DNA from 4 places in the Paenibacillus sp. FSL R5-0519 genome. Region 1 is predicted to be linked to each of the others. Evidence: predicted binding sites of a transcription regulator. Region 1 holds the regulator's gene; each other region holds the start of a gene.
The links. Region 1 encodes Rex, which represses fermentation and respiration genes when NADH is low (regulators of the CRP and FNR family bind a similar motif). Its sites were predicted from a motif close to TTGTGAAATATTTCACAA; they were not measured.

Region 1 (4,257 bases):
AAGATCTGACCACATTGAAGGAGAATCTGCGATTCTTCATGCGTATGGATGATGCCAAAACGGTGTACTGGATGGAAGCCAGCGGTCAGTTCCGCAGTAAATCTCTTCAACTGTACGCCGTACCTGTCGATGTCAGTGCACAACTGAAGGATTTGTTCTTTGATAAAAAGAAAAGTGTTGTGCTTACATCGGCTACGCTCTCTGTAGATAAGTCATTCCAGTTCATGATTGAGCAGCTTGGCTTACAGGAAGCCTCTGAGAATAATCGGCTGTTAACGTCGATGCTGCCATCACCTTTTAATTATCGCGATCAGGCACTTCTAGTGATTCCGCGTGATTTCCCGAGTGTGAAAGGCAGTGTGGGTGATGCGCACTTTGTCAATATGCTGGTGCAATCACTCGCAGAGACCGCAATTGCCACTCGTGGCCGCATGATGGTTCTGTTTACTTCATACAAGATGCTGCGCCAGGTCTATGATCCGCTGAAAGAGGCACTGTCAGGTAACGACATTTCGTTGTTGGGCCAAGGTGTGGACAGTGGAAGCCGCTCCAAGTTGACTCGCAGGTTCCAGGAGGCCAAAGCCACGGTACTTCTGGGCACCAGCAGCTTCTGGGAGGGTGTAGATATCCCGGGAGAAGCACTGACCTGTCTCGCTATTGTGCGTTTGCCTTTCCAGCCGCCAAATCATCCGTTGGTTGAAGCCAAGAGTGAATTGCTCCAGGAGCAAAAGAAAAATCCATTCATGAAACTGTCTGTGCCGCAAGCGGTCATTCGTTTCAAGCAAGGATTTGGCCGATTGGTGCGAACAGCGAAGGACAGAGGTATTGTCATTGTTTATGATACACGTGTGATCGAAGCGTACTATGGCAAATTCTTTTTATATTCATTACCTGGTCCTAAAATGGAGCATATGCTCACGGAGCAGATGGTTCCACGAATTACCGAGTGGTTAGAAAAACCTTTTAATGAACAAGAATAATGGTTAATTTTGTTCGTATATCATTGCATGACACTATCGTTTGGCGTTAAACTTTATTAGATATTTCCGTATCCGATTAAAGCAGTTGCACGTAAGAACTTATAACCTAAATTACAAGGAGCATTCTGTATAAAATGTCACGCGTCTATCTTTGAGTTTATACAGAATGCTCATCTTTTCATCTATTATTTTATCGTGGCATTGGTAAGGGGGAGCAAGAATGAAATCGGATAAAATTTCGGAAGCGGTGGTACGACGTCTGCCTGTATACTTGCGCTATTTGAACGAGTTGCATCAGCGTGAGGTGGCTACTGTTTCTTCTCAAGAGCTTGGACAAAGGCTGGATCTGAATCCGGCCCAAATTCGAAAAGATCTGGCTTACTTCGGTGATTTTGGTCGAAAAGGGATCGGGTATGATGTATCCTATTTGATCGAGAAAATTCGTCACATTCTCAAAATTGATCAGCAAATTAATGTAGCTCTGGTAGGTGCGGGTAACCTGGGACAGGCCCTGTCCAACTACAACGCTTATCTGAAAGACAACATGAAGATTGTTGCTGTATTCGATGCATATGGACCGAAGATTGGTAGTCAAATCAACAGCTTGACGGTAAAACCAATGAATGAATTGACGGAAGCGGTTAAGACGGATAACATCCGCATCGGTATTATTACAGTTCCGGATACGGAAGCTCAAAATGTAGCCGATCAACTTATTGAATCGGGAATCGAAGCGATTCTTAATTTTGCACCAACCATTCTAAAAACACCGCCACATATCCGCATTCACCATGCTGACTTTACAACGGATCTGCTTAGTTTGGCCTATTACTTGGAGACTGGAAAGGACGACGAGGAAGATGACAACAAATAGATGGGTAATTCACAACGGCAAATTTGCCGTTAATGAAGGCACTACATGGAACGTGGTTCATGGATACATGGTTGTCGAGAATGACAAGATTGTGCATATTGGTGAGACATTGCCGGATGGAGACGAAAATTGTACCAAAGTGGATGGAAAAGGATTGTTCTTCCTGCCGGGTCTGATCAATACGCATGGTCATGCAGCGATGTCGTTGCTCAGAGGACACGGGGACGATCTTGCATTACAAGTATGGTTGCAGGAAAAAATGTGGCCGATGGAAGCAAAAATGACTTCTCAAGACGTATATTGGGGAACTTCGCTATCCGTGCTTGAAATGTTGAAAGGCGGAACTACAGCTTTCCTGGACATGTATGATCATATGGATCAGGTTGCCAAAGTTGTGGAACAATCCGGCGTTAGAGCAGCACTGGCACGTGGTGTAATCGGGCTGTGCTCGGAAGAAGAGCAATTGCGGAAGCTGGAGGAGTCGGCAGCGTTTGCGCGTGAGTGGAATGGACAGGCAGATGGTCGCATCACAACCGTAATCTCTCCACACGCACCATATACATGCCCTCCTGACTACATAGAGAAGCTTGTACAGGTCGCAAATGATCTTAACCTTCCTCTGCATACACATATGTCGGAAACGCTTCGTGAAGTGGAGCAGAACGTTACAGACTATGGACTGCGTCCTGTGGCACATCTGGAGAAACTGGGCTTTTTTTCCCGTCCATCCCTGGTTGCACATGCGGTGCATCTCAATGACGAAGAGATTGAAATTTTGGCCCGCCATGATGTGGCTGTATCCCATAACCCGGGAAGTAACCTGAAACTCGCTTCCGGCGTTGCGCGGGTGCCTGCGTTACTGAAAGCGGGAGTTACCGTGTCACTCGGAACCGACGGACCGGCAAGCAACAACAACCTGGATATGTTTGAAGAAATGAGACTGGCTGCATTGATCCACAAAGGTGTGTCTGGTGATCCGACTGCCGTGCCAGCGGGCGAAGCATTACTACTCGGAACTTCATATGGTGCTAAATCCATCTTCCTGAACAATACCGGAGCGCTTCAGGCAGGCATGAAGGCTGATTTCATCGCCCTGGACATTGAACAGGCACACTTCTACCCACATACAGACCTGATCTCACATACGATTTATTCAGCCTCTGCCAAAGATGTGGAGCATGTATGGGTAGATGGGAAACAAGTGGTTAAACATGGCGAATGTCTGACGCTGGATGAAGAACGCATTTTGCGTGAGTCTCAATTGGCATTTGATGGTTTGCTTGCTCGTTAATTGCATTGCGGAGCATCATAGGGAAAGGAAGTTCGACTTTTGAAGAAAAAAAAGAAGTGGATATGGATTTCGCTGCTTGCACTGGTTCTGATTCTGATTGGACTTCAGCGTTATTATGTGTATGTCACACAGGATCAGCGCAAGGAAGAAGCGCTCGCCATAAAGGCAGCACAGGAGCAACTGGGCATTACATCTTATGATGAATTGCGTAAGTACATCTGGGGAGATAAAGAAGGCTCTGACAACATCTACTGGACCCTGATCGGCAAAAACAAGGATAACCAGGATGTTATGGTCTGGGTTAAGTTCGATGCAAACAATCAACCTGCTACAGGTGCTAACGCTATACACAGTGAACTGCTGCAGAATGGCATGTCCGAAGCACAGATACGCAATCGCTTTAGTTCCGAAGTTTCAGCCGGTGAGATTAAACGAATCATGCCCGGAGTTGTGAATGGAATATATGTGTGGCAAGTGTATTATAAAGACGGTACGCATAACCACTATCGGTTTTATCGTTTTAGCAATGGAGAACAGGTAGACTTGGTTTACACACTTCCGAACAGCTAGAACAAATAGAGTAACTTAGCTAGAGAATCATAGAAATGAAAGAACCGGCAGACGGATATCCGACTGTACCGGTTCTTTGTGTTGCCTGTGAACAGTTTTGATTTGAATAGTTAAAATTAATAATTTATTCATATTTTCGCCTTCGAAATTGTATATACGATGTGATATACTCAGTTATGTACTCAAAGTTACATTCATAACAAATAAACCTGTCGAAATTCTCGCAGGAGTCAATGTGCACATATTCGTATATACCAATAGGCCAGTAATTTAGGCCAAAATCTGGGAGGGGTAATTCACTTGAAGCTAAAAGTATTGCCTATTGCTTTAACTGCCGTCATTTCAGCCGTTGTGTTGTTTGGAGGTTGGTTTGTGTATCGTCAGGTGGCTTTGCAGAATCCGATTGAAAAGATGGTTACCCAGTACGATGGAGTCAATGACGTTCAATTAACTATTAACCGCAATGACGTACAATTGAAACTGGATCTGCAACCTGATGTTGATTTGGGCAGACTGGTACAATATATTCACAAAGAAGGACA
Region 2 (4,257 bases), 990 kb from region 1:
TATCGTCCATGCTAGCTCCGTGGTCTTCGAGCTTTTCGTGGCTCATCGTATTCCGGATCGTTCAATCGATTGGCACAAGTATGATGGTGGCCGTCGGAATGGCGATTGTAAGAGTTAACGTAACTGACAAACAAGCCTCCGCATTGTCTACTTTGGCGATATTTCTCTCTGGAGCAGCTGCCATCGGGCCATTTATTGGTGGAGTATTGATACATTGGTGGGACTGGCATAGCATATTCTTCGTTAATATTCCGTTTGTCATGGCAAGCTTTTGGTTCGCTTGGAAAACAATCCCGAAGGACGAGCAATATCCGTCTATCTCTGGTCACATGTCCATTCGGCAATGGCTTGCATTAATTGATGCACCAGGCATCCTGATGTTTACGGTAGCTTTGGTGACTCTGCTCATCGGATTACTGTCAGTAAATTCCACAGGTGATATTTCTACATGGCATCTGCTGACAGGAGGGATCGGGTTAATTACATTTGTCATGTTCATCCGGCATGAATTAAAAGCAGCCAAGCCATTCATCCCTCTGCGAACATTTGCCGTATATCCAGAGATGACTTGGGTGAATGTACAATACACGCTGGTGAACATCCTGTTTTATGCACTTTTTTTTGGAGTTCCTACGTATTTGAAGCAGGTACGTCATCTCAACGAAGTTCATACAGGAATGAGCATGCTGGCTTTGGGGTTATGTTCAGTCATGATTGCTCCGATCGCAGGGCGCTGGATTGACAGATCGGGATCACGGCCAGCTTTAATCGTATCAGCTTGGTTAATGACCATTGGCTCTTTACTCATCGTATTCATGAATGAAACTTCTCCAATCTTCATTGTCATTGTTGCCTTGGCTTTATTTGGCATAAGTAACGGTCTAAACGCGGTTGGCATGCAAGCAGCTCTGTTCAAAAGCACACCCAAAGAAATGATAGGTGTTTCATCGGGGATTTTTAATACATCACGCTACCTAGGGACCATCATATCATCGTTATTGATTGGACTTGTTATGGGAGATACATTCAATGTGACAGGATTTCAGATGCTTGGAATCATCCTTACGGTATTAGCTGCATCATTGATCATCATGAGCGTACGCCGCGAGGCAGATGCGGTGAGTCCAGAGCAAATAAGCAAGCAAATAAAATAGTGAATCCACCGTGCAATACCACGTTTACACCCAATGAATCAATAGCTCTATTGGGTGTATTTTTTGTTTTTCACCAAGTTGTCAGAAAGAGTTGATCCTTTCTTGAACGTTTAGGGTAGAAGACGTGACTTTGATTGAATTAGGTAAAAATAAAGATATAATAATTTTGATTATTAGGTCTCGCATAGCATTTTCTATGCATTTAATATCAGGAATCAACAGGAGTAATCGCAAAGTACATGTGGCAACATATCGTTGCCGTTTACTTTGTGAAATTTTTCTCTTGTCCTGCAGATGCAAACTATAGGAGGTCCTAATCTGATATTAAATGCAACAAGTGAGTGCAGACCTAGTCATACGCCAAAATTGATTACTACAAATGGACAGAGTTTGAAAGGAGGCAATACAAAGAATGGCTATTGATACGGTGTTATGGAGCAGACTGGTGACTGGTTTGACACTCGGATTCCACGTTATTTTTGCGACGCTGGGTGTCGGTGTACCTTTGATGATTGCTATAGCAGAGTTCATCGGCATTCGGAAGAAAGATCACCATTACATACTTATGGCAAAGAGGTGGTCCAGAGGATTTGTCATATCTGTGGCGGTTGGTGTGGTGACAGGTACAGCGATATCGCTGCAATTGGCCCTGGTGTGGCCGAATTTTATGAAATTGGCCGGGAATGTTATTGCACTGCCACTATTTATGGAAGTATTCGCGTTCTTTTTTGAAGCGATCTTCTTGGGTATTTATTTGTACACGTGGGATCGGTTCAAAAATCCCTATATTCACTGGTTGCTGACTATACCGGTTGTTGCCGGGGCAGGGATGTCTGCTGTCTTTATCACGACAGTCAATGGATTCATGAACCAGCCTGAAGGCTTTGTCATGGAAGCAGGTCAATTCTTGGCAGTGAATCCTGTACAAGCAATGCTGAATGCGGCGACATTCTCCAAAGTATTTCATGTATTAAGCTCTGCTTATCTGACAGGAGCTGCTCTGTTAGCTGGAATTGCAGCCTTGGCGATGCTGAGAAAAGGGGTGTCAGCCTACCTCAAAAAGGGCCTGAACCTCATGATGGCCGTTGTTCTGGTCTTCAGCTTATTAAACTCCTTAGCCGGAGATGTATCTGCCAAGTTTTTGGCTGAGCATCAACCGGAGAAACTCGCAGCTGCCGAGTGGCATTTCGAGACGGAAAGCGGTGCGGACTTAATTTTATTGGGATGGCTGAATGCAGAACACGAAATTATAGGCGCACTTCATTTGCCGAAAGTGCTCAGCTTCCTTGCCTTTGGAGACTTTAACGCCGAGGTTACCGGGTTGAACGAATTTCCACCTGATGAGCAACCGCCGTTACTTGTGCATTACTTGTTTGATTTGATGGCTGGAATTGGATTCGCTTTACTCGCGATCTCATTGCTATATTTCCTGTTTGTGTTCTGGAAGAAGCGCAACCAATTTAACAAGTGGATGCTACGTATGGTTGCACTCAGTGCACCGCTTGCATTTCTGGCTGTTGAGATGGGCTGGTTCTATGCAGAAGTGGGGCGGCAGCCATGGATCATCCGAGGTTATATGCGCGTAGAAGAGGCCGCTACTTCTTCACCGAGTGTGAGAATTTTATTTTTCGTTTTCTTGCTTCTGTACATCGTGCTCGGCGTCATCTGTGTCCTCGTGTTGAGACGTTTGTTCAATAACAATCCTGCAGAGCTTGAGATGGAGAAATGGTTGAAGGAGAAGCATGATCAATCAGCCGAGAAAGGGGATAAGAGCTGATGAGTTATGAGTTGATTGGGATATCGGTACTCTGGCTGTTCTTGTACGGTTATCTTATTGTAGCTTCGATTGATTTTGGAGCAGGTTTTTTTGCCTTTTATGCACGCCTCACCAAGCAGGATCATCTGATTAATCGGCTGATTTCCCGGTATCTATCACCGGTGTGGGAGATCACCAACGTATTTTTTGTCTTTTTCTATATTGGCATCGTCGGGTTTTTCCCGGATACCGCTTATTATTATGGCTCCGCGCTGCTTGTCCCGGGAAGTATTGCCGTCATTCTGCTTGCTATTCGGGGGTCGTTTTATGCTTTTGAGAATTACGGTTCCAAAAATAACATTGTATATTTGTTTTTATACGGAGCTACGGGTTTGCTTATCCCGGCATCGTTGTCAGTGGCACTGACACTGTCTGAAGGTGGCTTTATTCTAAAGCAGGGGGAGACGGTTTCCCTGGATTATTGGGCGCTGTTCACCAATCCGTTATCGTGGAGCATCGTTGGACTCGCCATCGTATCCGTATTGTTCATTAGCGGATCATTTCTTACATTTTACGCTTCTCGGGCAGAGGATCATGCGGCATTAAAACTGATGCACAACTATGCTCTGTTCTGGAGTACACCGACCATTATTCTCGCGCTGACTGCATTTATATATTTGGGTCAACACAATGAGCGTCATTTTCAAAATATGATGGATTTATGGTGGCTGCTGGCGCTATCCGTTGCATTTTTCATGATTGCCATGTGGCTGTTATATAACGGTCGCCGTTACGGATTAGCTTTTATTTTCATTATGCTGCAATTTTTCACAGCCTTTTTCGCTTACGGCATTGGGCAGTATCCTTATATTCTTGATCCATATATCACGATTCAGAGCAGTGCCACACCGCCAGCAATGGGTTTTGCGCTAGTGGTTGTGTTTATCGGTGGGCTGTGCCTGTTAATTCCTTCTCTTATTCTGGTCTTCAAACTGTTCCTGTTTGATGCGGATTATGTGAAAGGGAAAAAATAAAGGAGGAGCTTTCCGTGAAGAGAAAAGCCAAATCCAATCTGATCTCGCAGCAAATGTCGTTACAACGAACAAACAGGCTGCTCCTTGCGATCATTTCGCTGGCGCTTGGTGTGGCTATTATAAGTCAGGCGGCATTGGTGACTGAAGCAGTCCAACGGATTTTTGTAGAGAAAGCTTCCTTCTCATCGGCGATGCTGCTGCTTGGGCTATTGCTGGCAGTAATGACTGTGCGCACACTGTTGACGTATGGCAACGGGAAAGTGGGTTTGCATATGGCAGCACGTGCCAAGACAAATATGCGAGCTTCTGTGTT
Region 3 (4,257 bases), 230 kb from region 1:
AGAAGGTCGGTTGGTTCACGCAGAAATGCTGATTCAAGCGGTTGTCTGGTCTCAATATGAGAAGATTCGAATGTTAGCACCTTGGCTTGGGGATGACGCCTTCTATAGCGTTCAGGAACTGGATGTCATTGCCCGTTATATTGTGCCTACCTATTTCTCTGAACGGCCTTTGCATGAGCAAGGCAAGGTGTTCAAGATACATCAACAATATGGGCAGATTCCGTTATATCAGGAGTATGTAGACGCACCTTCATGTTGCGTGCAGGTGGACGGAGGTTTGCTTGAAGGGCGATTGCTGACAGGTGTATATGTGTCTGAAGAACAGTTCTTCGGACTTAATCCATACCTGAAAGATGGAGATGGAGGACGGACATACATGCAGGCTAGTGTCCAGTAACAGCAGAACCAATGAGATTGGAAAAATGATTAAGATTGGGGAGCCTGTGTGCAGGCTCTCTTTCTTGTACAAGCCCTATTTGGCGACGCACTCCATTAAAAGTAACGGCTTTGACACTTTTTTTTGTTGAAGGTTGTGCCATAATAGAGGTTATGGACAACAGGGTGAATGATTTTACGCAGGGTGGTGTTACCTACATGATGAAGAAAATCCCCGGTTACATAGGTGTATGTTTGCTCTTACTGGCGATCTTGGCTGGTTGTAGTGAGACACAGCCTTCTGAACAGCCAATTGTCAAAGAGACAGAAACAGCGAATACAATTACAGTGGCTGTAGATGGCAGTACGTTTTTGCCTGATGCAACCAAGTCCATTAAGCGCGATTTTAGCGAGGGTTTGACACTCAAAAAGGCATTACTTAATAGCGGACTGGTTGATTTTACGGCAGATGGCAAACGGATTCAATCCGTTGGTGAAGTTTCTCTGGATTCTTCGCTTAGCTGGGCTGTCAAATTGAATGGCAAGGACATTGAACAGGAAGATTGGGACATGGAGCTTCATGCCAAAGATGAAGTGATCATTTACGTGAAAGCCGCTGACAGTGGGGGGGATGGCGTTGCATATCAGACAACGTTACTCAAGGTGAGCGGTGGAAACATTATGCCAACCCTCAATCGTCAATATGCCGGAGTTTACGTTCAAGAGTGTACCGTTCGCGATGTGTTGAAGTCCAGCGGGATTGTAAGAATGTCAGAGAATAACAAATTCGTCGTTTCGGTCGAGAATGTCACACCCCGCATGAATGAGCGGTGGGTCATTATGGTGAATGACAAAGAACTAATGGAAAATGGTTTGGACATGAAATTGAATCCACGTGATGCGGTGAAGCTTGAATTGACCAATGCATCCTAAGCATACCAAGAAGCCCAATCTCTATTTAGGAGAACTGGGCTTTTTTCATTATAATTATAAGCAACATTCGATTAGCATAGTCAATTATTAAATACGACAGATCTCGTTCGGGCAAAGTTCACAGTGACAGATCCCTTGCAGCATCTTCAGATCTTTGATGACGATCATGCCGTTGTCATATTCGATCGCATCTTTCTTGCGCAGATCGCTTAACATGCGGTTTACACTTTCACGGGTAGCTCCAATCATATTGGACAGGTCCGTGTGGGTAATTTTTTTATGAATAATGACATGCTCTCCATGAGGCTCACCATACGAATTCGACAATCGAATGAGGGTGGAGCAAAGCGCACCTGGTTTGCCATATAACATGAGATCCCGGAACTTCGTCTGTGTCAATCGGTGGTGGATGCCCATCCATTTCATAAAGTCGATCGCGAAGTCACAATGTTGGCAGATTAACATCTCCAGATCCTTATGCTCTAGTACACCGATCTCACTGTCCTCCAGTACTTCCGCTGAGAAGGTGTGTTTCGAGCCGAAGAAGGGATCAGCCTGCCCAATCATATCACCGGACTGATACATATACATGATCAGTTCCTTGCCTTCATCCGTGGATTTGGTGATCTGGGCACGGCCCCGTTTCATATAATAAAGTTTGTCAGAGACGTCTCCTTCCCAGTACAGATGTGTACCTTCCGGATAAGTTCTATCTTTCATGGTAACCAGCAGATGGTTGAAATTCGCTTCCGAGAAACAGTTGGTATTGCCGCGTTTTTCCAGTACAGTTGTTAGTTCTAACATAAGTCTATCTCCCCTTTGTGTCCGTCGGATGGACTCCTGTAGCTTGCAGTAGCCTCCGAGGTTTGCCGCAAACCGTTGCCGTCCTGATCAGGGTCATCTCGGCCGGGAGGAAGGACGGTACAAATTGCGGTGGTTCAATTTTTAAGTTCAGTATATACCTAATCTTACCGTTTGAGGGGGAAGGAAAGGGGGCAAAAATGACGAAATTTCAAACATTGTGATTAAATTCACTTTTGATGGAGAGCATGAATTGTATAGCCCTATATTTTAAATAGGAAGCGAAAATGGTCTTATGAAGGACATTACAAAACTTAAATTAAATTCGTTATACTTTGTGAAAAAAATCACATATTTAACCTTTTACCCATGGTACGATGTGAATGTAAAGAAGAGAGACAAACCAATACGAACCTTTAGGAGGATGAGGGAGATGGCTGTAAAGAACGAAGTCGCCCCAGCAAAAGAACCGACAGCAGGTCAGTATATTCAAACGTTAATCGACAAAGCGAATAAAGCACACGCCGCATTCATGAAGATGGATCAGATGCAGATTGACCGGATTGTGCAAGCGATGGCGCTTGCGGGTCTGGATAAACACATGATGCTCGCCAAGATGGCTGTAGAAGAAACAGGCCGCGGAGTATATGAGGATAAAATCACCAAAAATATATTTGCTACAGAATATGTGTATCATAGCATTAAATATGACAAAACGGTAGGTGTAATTGAAGATAATGAGTACGAAAGCTTCCAGAAAATTGCGGAGCCGGTTGGGATCATCATGGGGATCACCCCAGTAACGAACCCAACATCAACAACGATGTTTAAAGCACTGATCTCCATCAAGACGCGTAACCCGATTATCTTTGGTTTCCACCCATCTGCACAGAATTGTAGCCGCGAAGCTGCCAAAATCCTTCGCGATGCAGCGGTGAAGCATGGTGCTCCAGCGGATTGTATCCAATGGATTGATGATCCTTCCATGGATCGTACAAACGAACTGATGAATCACAATGATGTGGCTCTCATTCTGGCAACAGGCGGATCAGGCATGGTACGTGCAGCGTACAGCTGCGGTAAACCCGCACTGGGCGTAGGACCGGGTAACGTTCCTTGCTTTATCGAGAAAAGCGCGGATATTAATCAGGCAGTGACGGATTTGATCCTGTCCAAGTCCTTCGACAACGGTATGATCTGTGCTTCCGAGCAAGCAGTCATCATTGAAGAACCAATCTTTGATCAAGTGAAGAAAAAAATGATCGCCAATGGCTGTTACTTTGTTAACAAAGATGAAGCAGCAAAATTGACGGCAGGTGCAATTAATGCTGAGAAATGTGCGGTGAACCCTGCGATTGTTGGTCAATCTGCGGTAAGCATTGCGAAGTTGTGCGGGATTGAAGTTCCGGCAGGCACCAAAATTCTTGTGGCCGAGATTGAAGGTGTAGGTACCAAATTCCCATTGTCGGCTGAGAAATTAAGTCCGGTACTGGCCTGTTACAAAGTTAAAACGGCAGCAGAGGGCATTGAGCGTGCAGCAGAAGTGGTTGCTTTTGGCGGCATGGGACACTCCTCGGTTATCCACTCAACAAATGAAGAAGTGATCGGCAAATTCGCAGATCGTCTGCAAACCGGACGGATTATTGTGAACTCACCATCCACACACGGTGCCATCGGGGATATCTACAACACAAACATGCCATCGTTGACACTGGGATGCGGATCATACGGACGTAACTCGACTTCTTCCAACGTAACCGCTGTGAACTTAATCAATGTGAAAAGGGTGGCTCGCCGTACCGTGAATATGCAATGGTTCAAAGTGCCGAACAAAGTCTACTTCGAAAAAGGGGCAACGCAGTATCTTGCCAAAATGCCTGACATCACACGTGTCGCAATAATCACGGATGCCATGATGGTGAAACTGGGATATGTGGAAAAGGTTGAACACTATCTGCGTCAACGTCAAATGCCAGTAGCGATCGAAGTATTCTCCGATGTAGAGCCAGACCCATCCACAACAACGGTAGATCGCGGAACCGAAATGATGCGCCGCTTCCAACCAGACTGCATTATTGCACTCGGCGGTGGATCACCGATGGATGCTGCGAAAGCGATGTGGTTGTTCTATGAATATCCGGACACGGA
Region 4 (4,257 bases), 2.4 Mb from region 1:
TCGTAGCTGCAACGAACCGTGCGGATATTTTGGACCCTGCCTTGCTGCGTCCAGGACGTTTTGACCGTCAAATTACGGTTGACCGCCCTGATGTTAAAGGTCGTGAAGCTGTCCTGAAAGTACATTCCCGTAATAAACCACTGACTAAAGACGTGAAGATGGATATTATCGCGAAACGTACAACAGGCTTCTCTGGTGCAGATTTGGAGAATCTCTTGAACGAAGCGGCATTGCTCGCAGCACGTCGTAATCGTAAAGATATTTCCATGAAAGAAGTTGACGAAGCGATTGACCGTGTCATCGTTGGTACGGAGAAGAAAAGCCGTGTCATCAGTGATCGTGAGAAACGAATCGTTGCTTATCACGAAGCAGGCCATACCATTGTAGGATACTTCCTGGAACATGCTGATATGGTACATAAAGTGACCATTATCCCACGCGGACGTGCGGGTGGATATGTAATCATGTTGCCAAAAGAAGACCGTATGCTGGTTACCAAGCAGGAACTGTTGGATAAAGTAACCGGACTTCTCGGAGGTCGTGTAGCTGAAGAATTGTTCATCGGAGAGATTGGTACTGGTGCATACAGTGACTTCCAGCAAGCGACAGGTATTGTTCGCAGCATGGTTATGGAATACGGAATGAGTGAGAAATTGGGACCTATGCAATTCGGAAGTTCACAAGGACAGGTATTCCTTGGTCGGGATATCGGTCATGAACAGAATTACTCGGATTCCATTGCGTATGAGATTGATCAGGAAATGCAACGCTTTATCAATGAATGTTATGAGAAATGTAAGGACTTGCTTGTTAAACATTCAAAAGAGATGCATCTGATCGCTCAAACTTTGCTTGAGGTAGAGACTTTGGAAATGGATCAGATCAAGCAATTGATCGAAACAGGTTCCTTAACTCCAAAAGCAGAGAACGACAATGATGGTGAAGGCACACCAACTGAAGGCGGAGAGCCAATCATCGACAACATCGGTGATGTGCGTGTCCGTATTCAAGGTAAAGATGAAACGCCTGAGCCACCAGCCGGAGATATTCCAAACGAGTCTCCGAATCTGGAAAAAGGTAATAACAATAACCCGGATGATGGCGGAACGAAGCCAACGTCTTAATGAATAATACATCTGGCTATGCTAGCAGGTGAAATCAGGAGAGCCCTTGGGCTCTCTTTTTTTGTCCATTATTTTAAAAGAGGATAGATACAGATAAACGGGAGTTAGATGGCGAACCAGTTAGCAAACAGGTGGTTAAGGTGCTGTACCGGGTCTTTTTCATTTATTGACAGAGTCGTGAACGTTGTGTAGATTAGTTGTTAAACCGCTTGTGATTCGTTTCTCAAGCGACATTAACGACTTAGGATGGCCCTACGAAACAGCGTATGACGCTGTCCCGATAAAGGAGAGGATCACAGGTGGAAGCTCTGGCTTTAGAGCGCAAGGCTGAGATGAACCGCGAGTTGCGTGAGCGGCTGATGGAATTGAAGAAGGAACGGAATGCCATTATTCTTGCCCATTATTATCAACGTGACGAGGTACAGGAGGTTGCTGACTTCCGTGGAGATTCGTTTTTATTAGCCCAGAAGGCAGCACAAACCGATGCCGATGTAATTGTTTTCTGTGGTGTTCATTTTATGGGTGAAAGCGCTAAAATTCTGGCGCCTAACAAAACCGTTATTATTCCGGATGAACGTGCGGGCTGCCCGATGGCAGATATGGTGAACGTGGATGGATTACGCAAATTGAAAGCACAACACCCTAACGCCAAGGTGGTTACTTATATCAATTCCTCGGCTGAGATTAAGGCTGAGACTGACATCTGTTGTACTTCAGCGAATGCAGTTCGGGTTATTCAATCGGTGGATTCCGACGAGATTATCTGGGTACCTGATAAAAACCTGGGACATTACGTGCAGCAGCATACAGACAAAAAAATGATTATCTGGGAAGGTTACTGCAACACGCATGATATGCTCACAGTCAAGGATGTAGTGGAGATGAGAGCCAAGCATCCAAATGCAGAGTTTGTTGTTCATCCAGAGTGTCGCCCTGAGGTTGTGGAAATGGGTGATTTCGTGGGCAGCACAACAGCTATTCTGGAGTATTGCAAAAATTCATCAGCGAAGGAATTTATCGTAGGTACGGAAGATGGCACAGGATATCAGCTTCGTCTGGATAGTCCGGATAAACAGTTCCATTTTGCTACCAAGTTCCTCGTATGTCCCAATATGAAGGTGAACAACTTGAAGAAACTGGTGAAATGCCTGGAAACGATGAAGCCGCAGATCTACGTGCCACCGGCTGTTGCCGACAAAGCCAGAGAATCACTAGAGCGCATGTTGTTAGTAAAATAGGATGCGCTACTCTTGCTCCAAGACAGGTGAATAACATGATACCGCAATATTTAGTAGATTTTGATCTGTCTGCGCTACCCATGGTAGAGACGGATGTACTGGTTATAGGCTCAGGGATTGCTGGCTTGTTTACTGCTATTAAGGCCAGTGAACAACAACGTGTATTAATGATCACGAAGAAGTCATTACTTGAAAGTAACACCAGATATGCGCAGGGAGGAATCGCTGCGGTTATTGCTGAGGATGATTCACCTGCTTACCACTTGCAGGATACACTTGTTGCAGGAGCGGGCTTATGCCGCTCCGAGGCGGTAGAGGTATTGGTGAACGAGGGTCCGGACGGAGTGAAGGAACTGATTCGTCTGGGTACTTTGTTTGATCTGGAGAACGGCGAGTTGGCATTGACGCAGGAAGGTGCGCATAGCCACCGCCGTATTTTGCATGCCAACGGGGATGCCACGGGATATGAGATTGTACGTGCACTTGCTGTCGAAGTGAATGAGCATCCCGGGATTGAAGTATGGGATGAGCATTTTGTTGTTGACCTGATTACAGAGCGAGGGGAATGCATTGGCGCACTGGTTCAAAAGGATGACGGATCGCAAGTGTTCGTGAAAGCACAGGCAACCGTTCTTTGCTCTGGCGGGGCAGGGCAACTATACCGATACACAACGAACCCGGATGTAGCTACTGCCGATGGTGTAGCAATGGCCTACCGGGCTGGGGCTATCGTGCGTGACATGGAATTTATCCAATTCCACCCAACCTCTCTTTGTTACCCGGGGGCCCCGCGTTTCCTTGTGTCAGAAGCCGTACGTGGTGAAGGAGCATATTTGCGCAATGTGAAGGGCGAACGCTTCATGGATCGTTATCATGTCCAGCTTGAACTGGCCCCACGCGATATCGTGGCACGAGCGATTGTTAGTGAGATGGAGTCCACCAACAGTACGTTCGTGTATTTGGACATTACGCATGAACAGCCAGAGATGATCAAGCACCGGTTTCCTACCATATATGAGACTTGTATGCGGTATGGATTGGACATGACAACCGACTGGATTCCCGTTGCACCTGCTGCCCATTACATGATGGGTGGCGTGAAAACGGATTTAAGTGGAGAGAGCAGCATCTCCCGATTATTTGCTTGTGGCGAGGTATCTTCTACAGGAGTGCATGGAGCTAACCGACTGGCAAGCAACTCCTTATCAGAAGCGATTGTATTTGGTCGGAGAATTGTTGAGCGTATTCAATCTCTTCCTCCGCTTGGTTCATTACAAGGAAGAGCGGGTGCGCCTTCATCTGCGGGCATGAATATCAAGATCAACAAGATCATGGAAGAGCAAAAGCCGGTATCCGAAAGACGCTTACGATTACAGAAAATGATGGTTCGTCAGGTAGGCTTGCGCCGAAAAGGTGAGGACCTGCAGAAGGCCATGGAGAAGCTGCAACAGGAATTGCAGTTTTTTGATCAGACACTTACTCATAAGGAAGAGTTGGAGTATGCCAATCTTCTGACCTGTGCCTGGTTAGTTACCGGCGGCGCATTACACCGCGAGGAGAGTCGGGGGGCTCACTATCGTGAGGATTTCCCGGTACGTGATGACATGGTGTGGCAGAAGCATAGTCTGCAGCAGCGAGAACAAGCGATTGTGGAGGAATTGATGTCATGATACTGAACGGATATAATGAAGGGCTTATCGAATCAATCAAAAACTGGCTTCGTGAAGATGTCGGTGCAGGTGACGTTACAACGAGTGTGACGATCCCAGCAGGCAACCAATCCAAGGCTATTATACACGCCAAAGACAATGGTATTATTGCAGGCATGACTGTGGCTGAACTTGTATTTCAGATCGTTGATCCTGATCTTGTTTTTACACCGAAGGTAATAGACG

Region 2: a site for Rex is predicted at 1,422-1,439, ahead of MKY73_RS15125 (cytochrome ubiquinol oxidase subunit I). Genes of this name have one in related genera too.
Region 3: a site for Rex is predicted at 2,445-2,462, ahead of adhE (bifunctional acetaldehyde-CoA/alcohol dehydrogenase). Genes of this name have one in related genera too.
Region 4: a site for Rex is predicted at 1,334-1,351, ahead of nadA (quinolinate synthase NadA). Genes of this name have one in related genera too.

Annotation. Positions count from the first base shown of each region.
Region 1 covers NZ_CP150234.1:2,360,531-2,364,787, forward strand. Annotated here, with positions in the region: gene dinG (ATP-dependent DNA helicase DinG) at 1-980, shown strand, start outside; gene MKY73_RS10855 (redox-sensing transcriptional repressor Rex) at 1,201-1,854, shown strand; gene MKY73_RS10860 (amidohydrolase) at 1,841-3,145, shown strand; gene MKY73_RS10865 (DUF5590 domain-containing protein) at 3,185-3,715, shown strand; gene MKY73_RS10870 (hypothetical protein) at 4,016-4,257, shown strand, end outside.
Region 2 covers NZ_CP150234.1:3,348,324-3,352,580, reverse strand. Annotated here, with positions in the region: gene MKY73_RS15130 (MFS transporter) at 1-1,154, shown strand, start outside; gene MKY73_RS15125 (cytochrome ubiquinol oxidase subunit I) at 1,567-2,931, shown strand; gene MKY73_RS15120 (cytochrome d ubiquinol oxidase subunit II) at 2,931-3,944, shown strand; gene cydD (thiol reductant ABC exporter subunit CydD) at 3,998-4,257, shown strand, end outside.
Region 3 covers NZ_CP150234.1:2,129,256-2,133,512, forward strand. Annotated here, with positions in the region: gene MKY73_RS09720 (hypothetical protein) at 1-397, shown strand, start outside; gene MKY73_RS09725 (hypothetical protein) at 595-1,308, shown strand; gene MKY73_RS09730 (Crp/Fnr family transcriptional regulator) at 1,396-2,112, opposite strand; gene adhE (bifunctional acetaldehyde-CoA/alcohol dehydrogenase) at 2,543-4,257, shown strand, end outside.
Region 4 covers NZ_CP150234.1:6,534,738-6,538,994, reverse strand. Annotated here, with positions in the region: gene ftsH (ATP-dependent zinc metalloprotease FtsH) at 1-1,124, shown strand, start outside; gene nadA (quinolinate synthase NadA) at 1,424-2,362, shown strand; gene nadB (L-aspartate oxidase) at 2,398-4,032, shown strand; gene nadC (carboxylating nicotinate-nucleotide diphosphorylase) at 4,029-4,257, shown strand, end outside.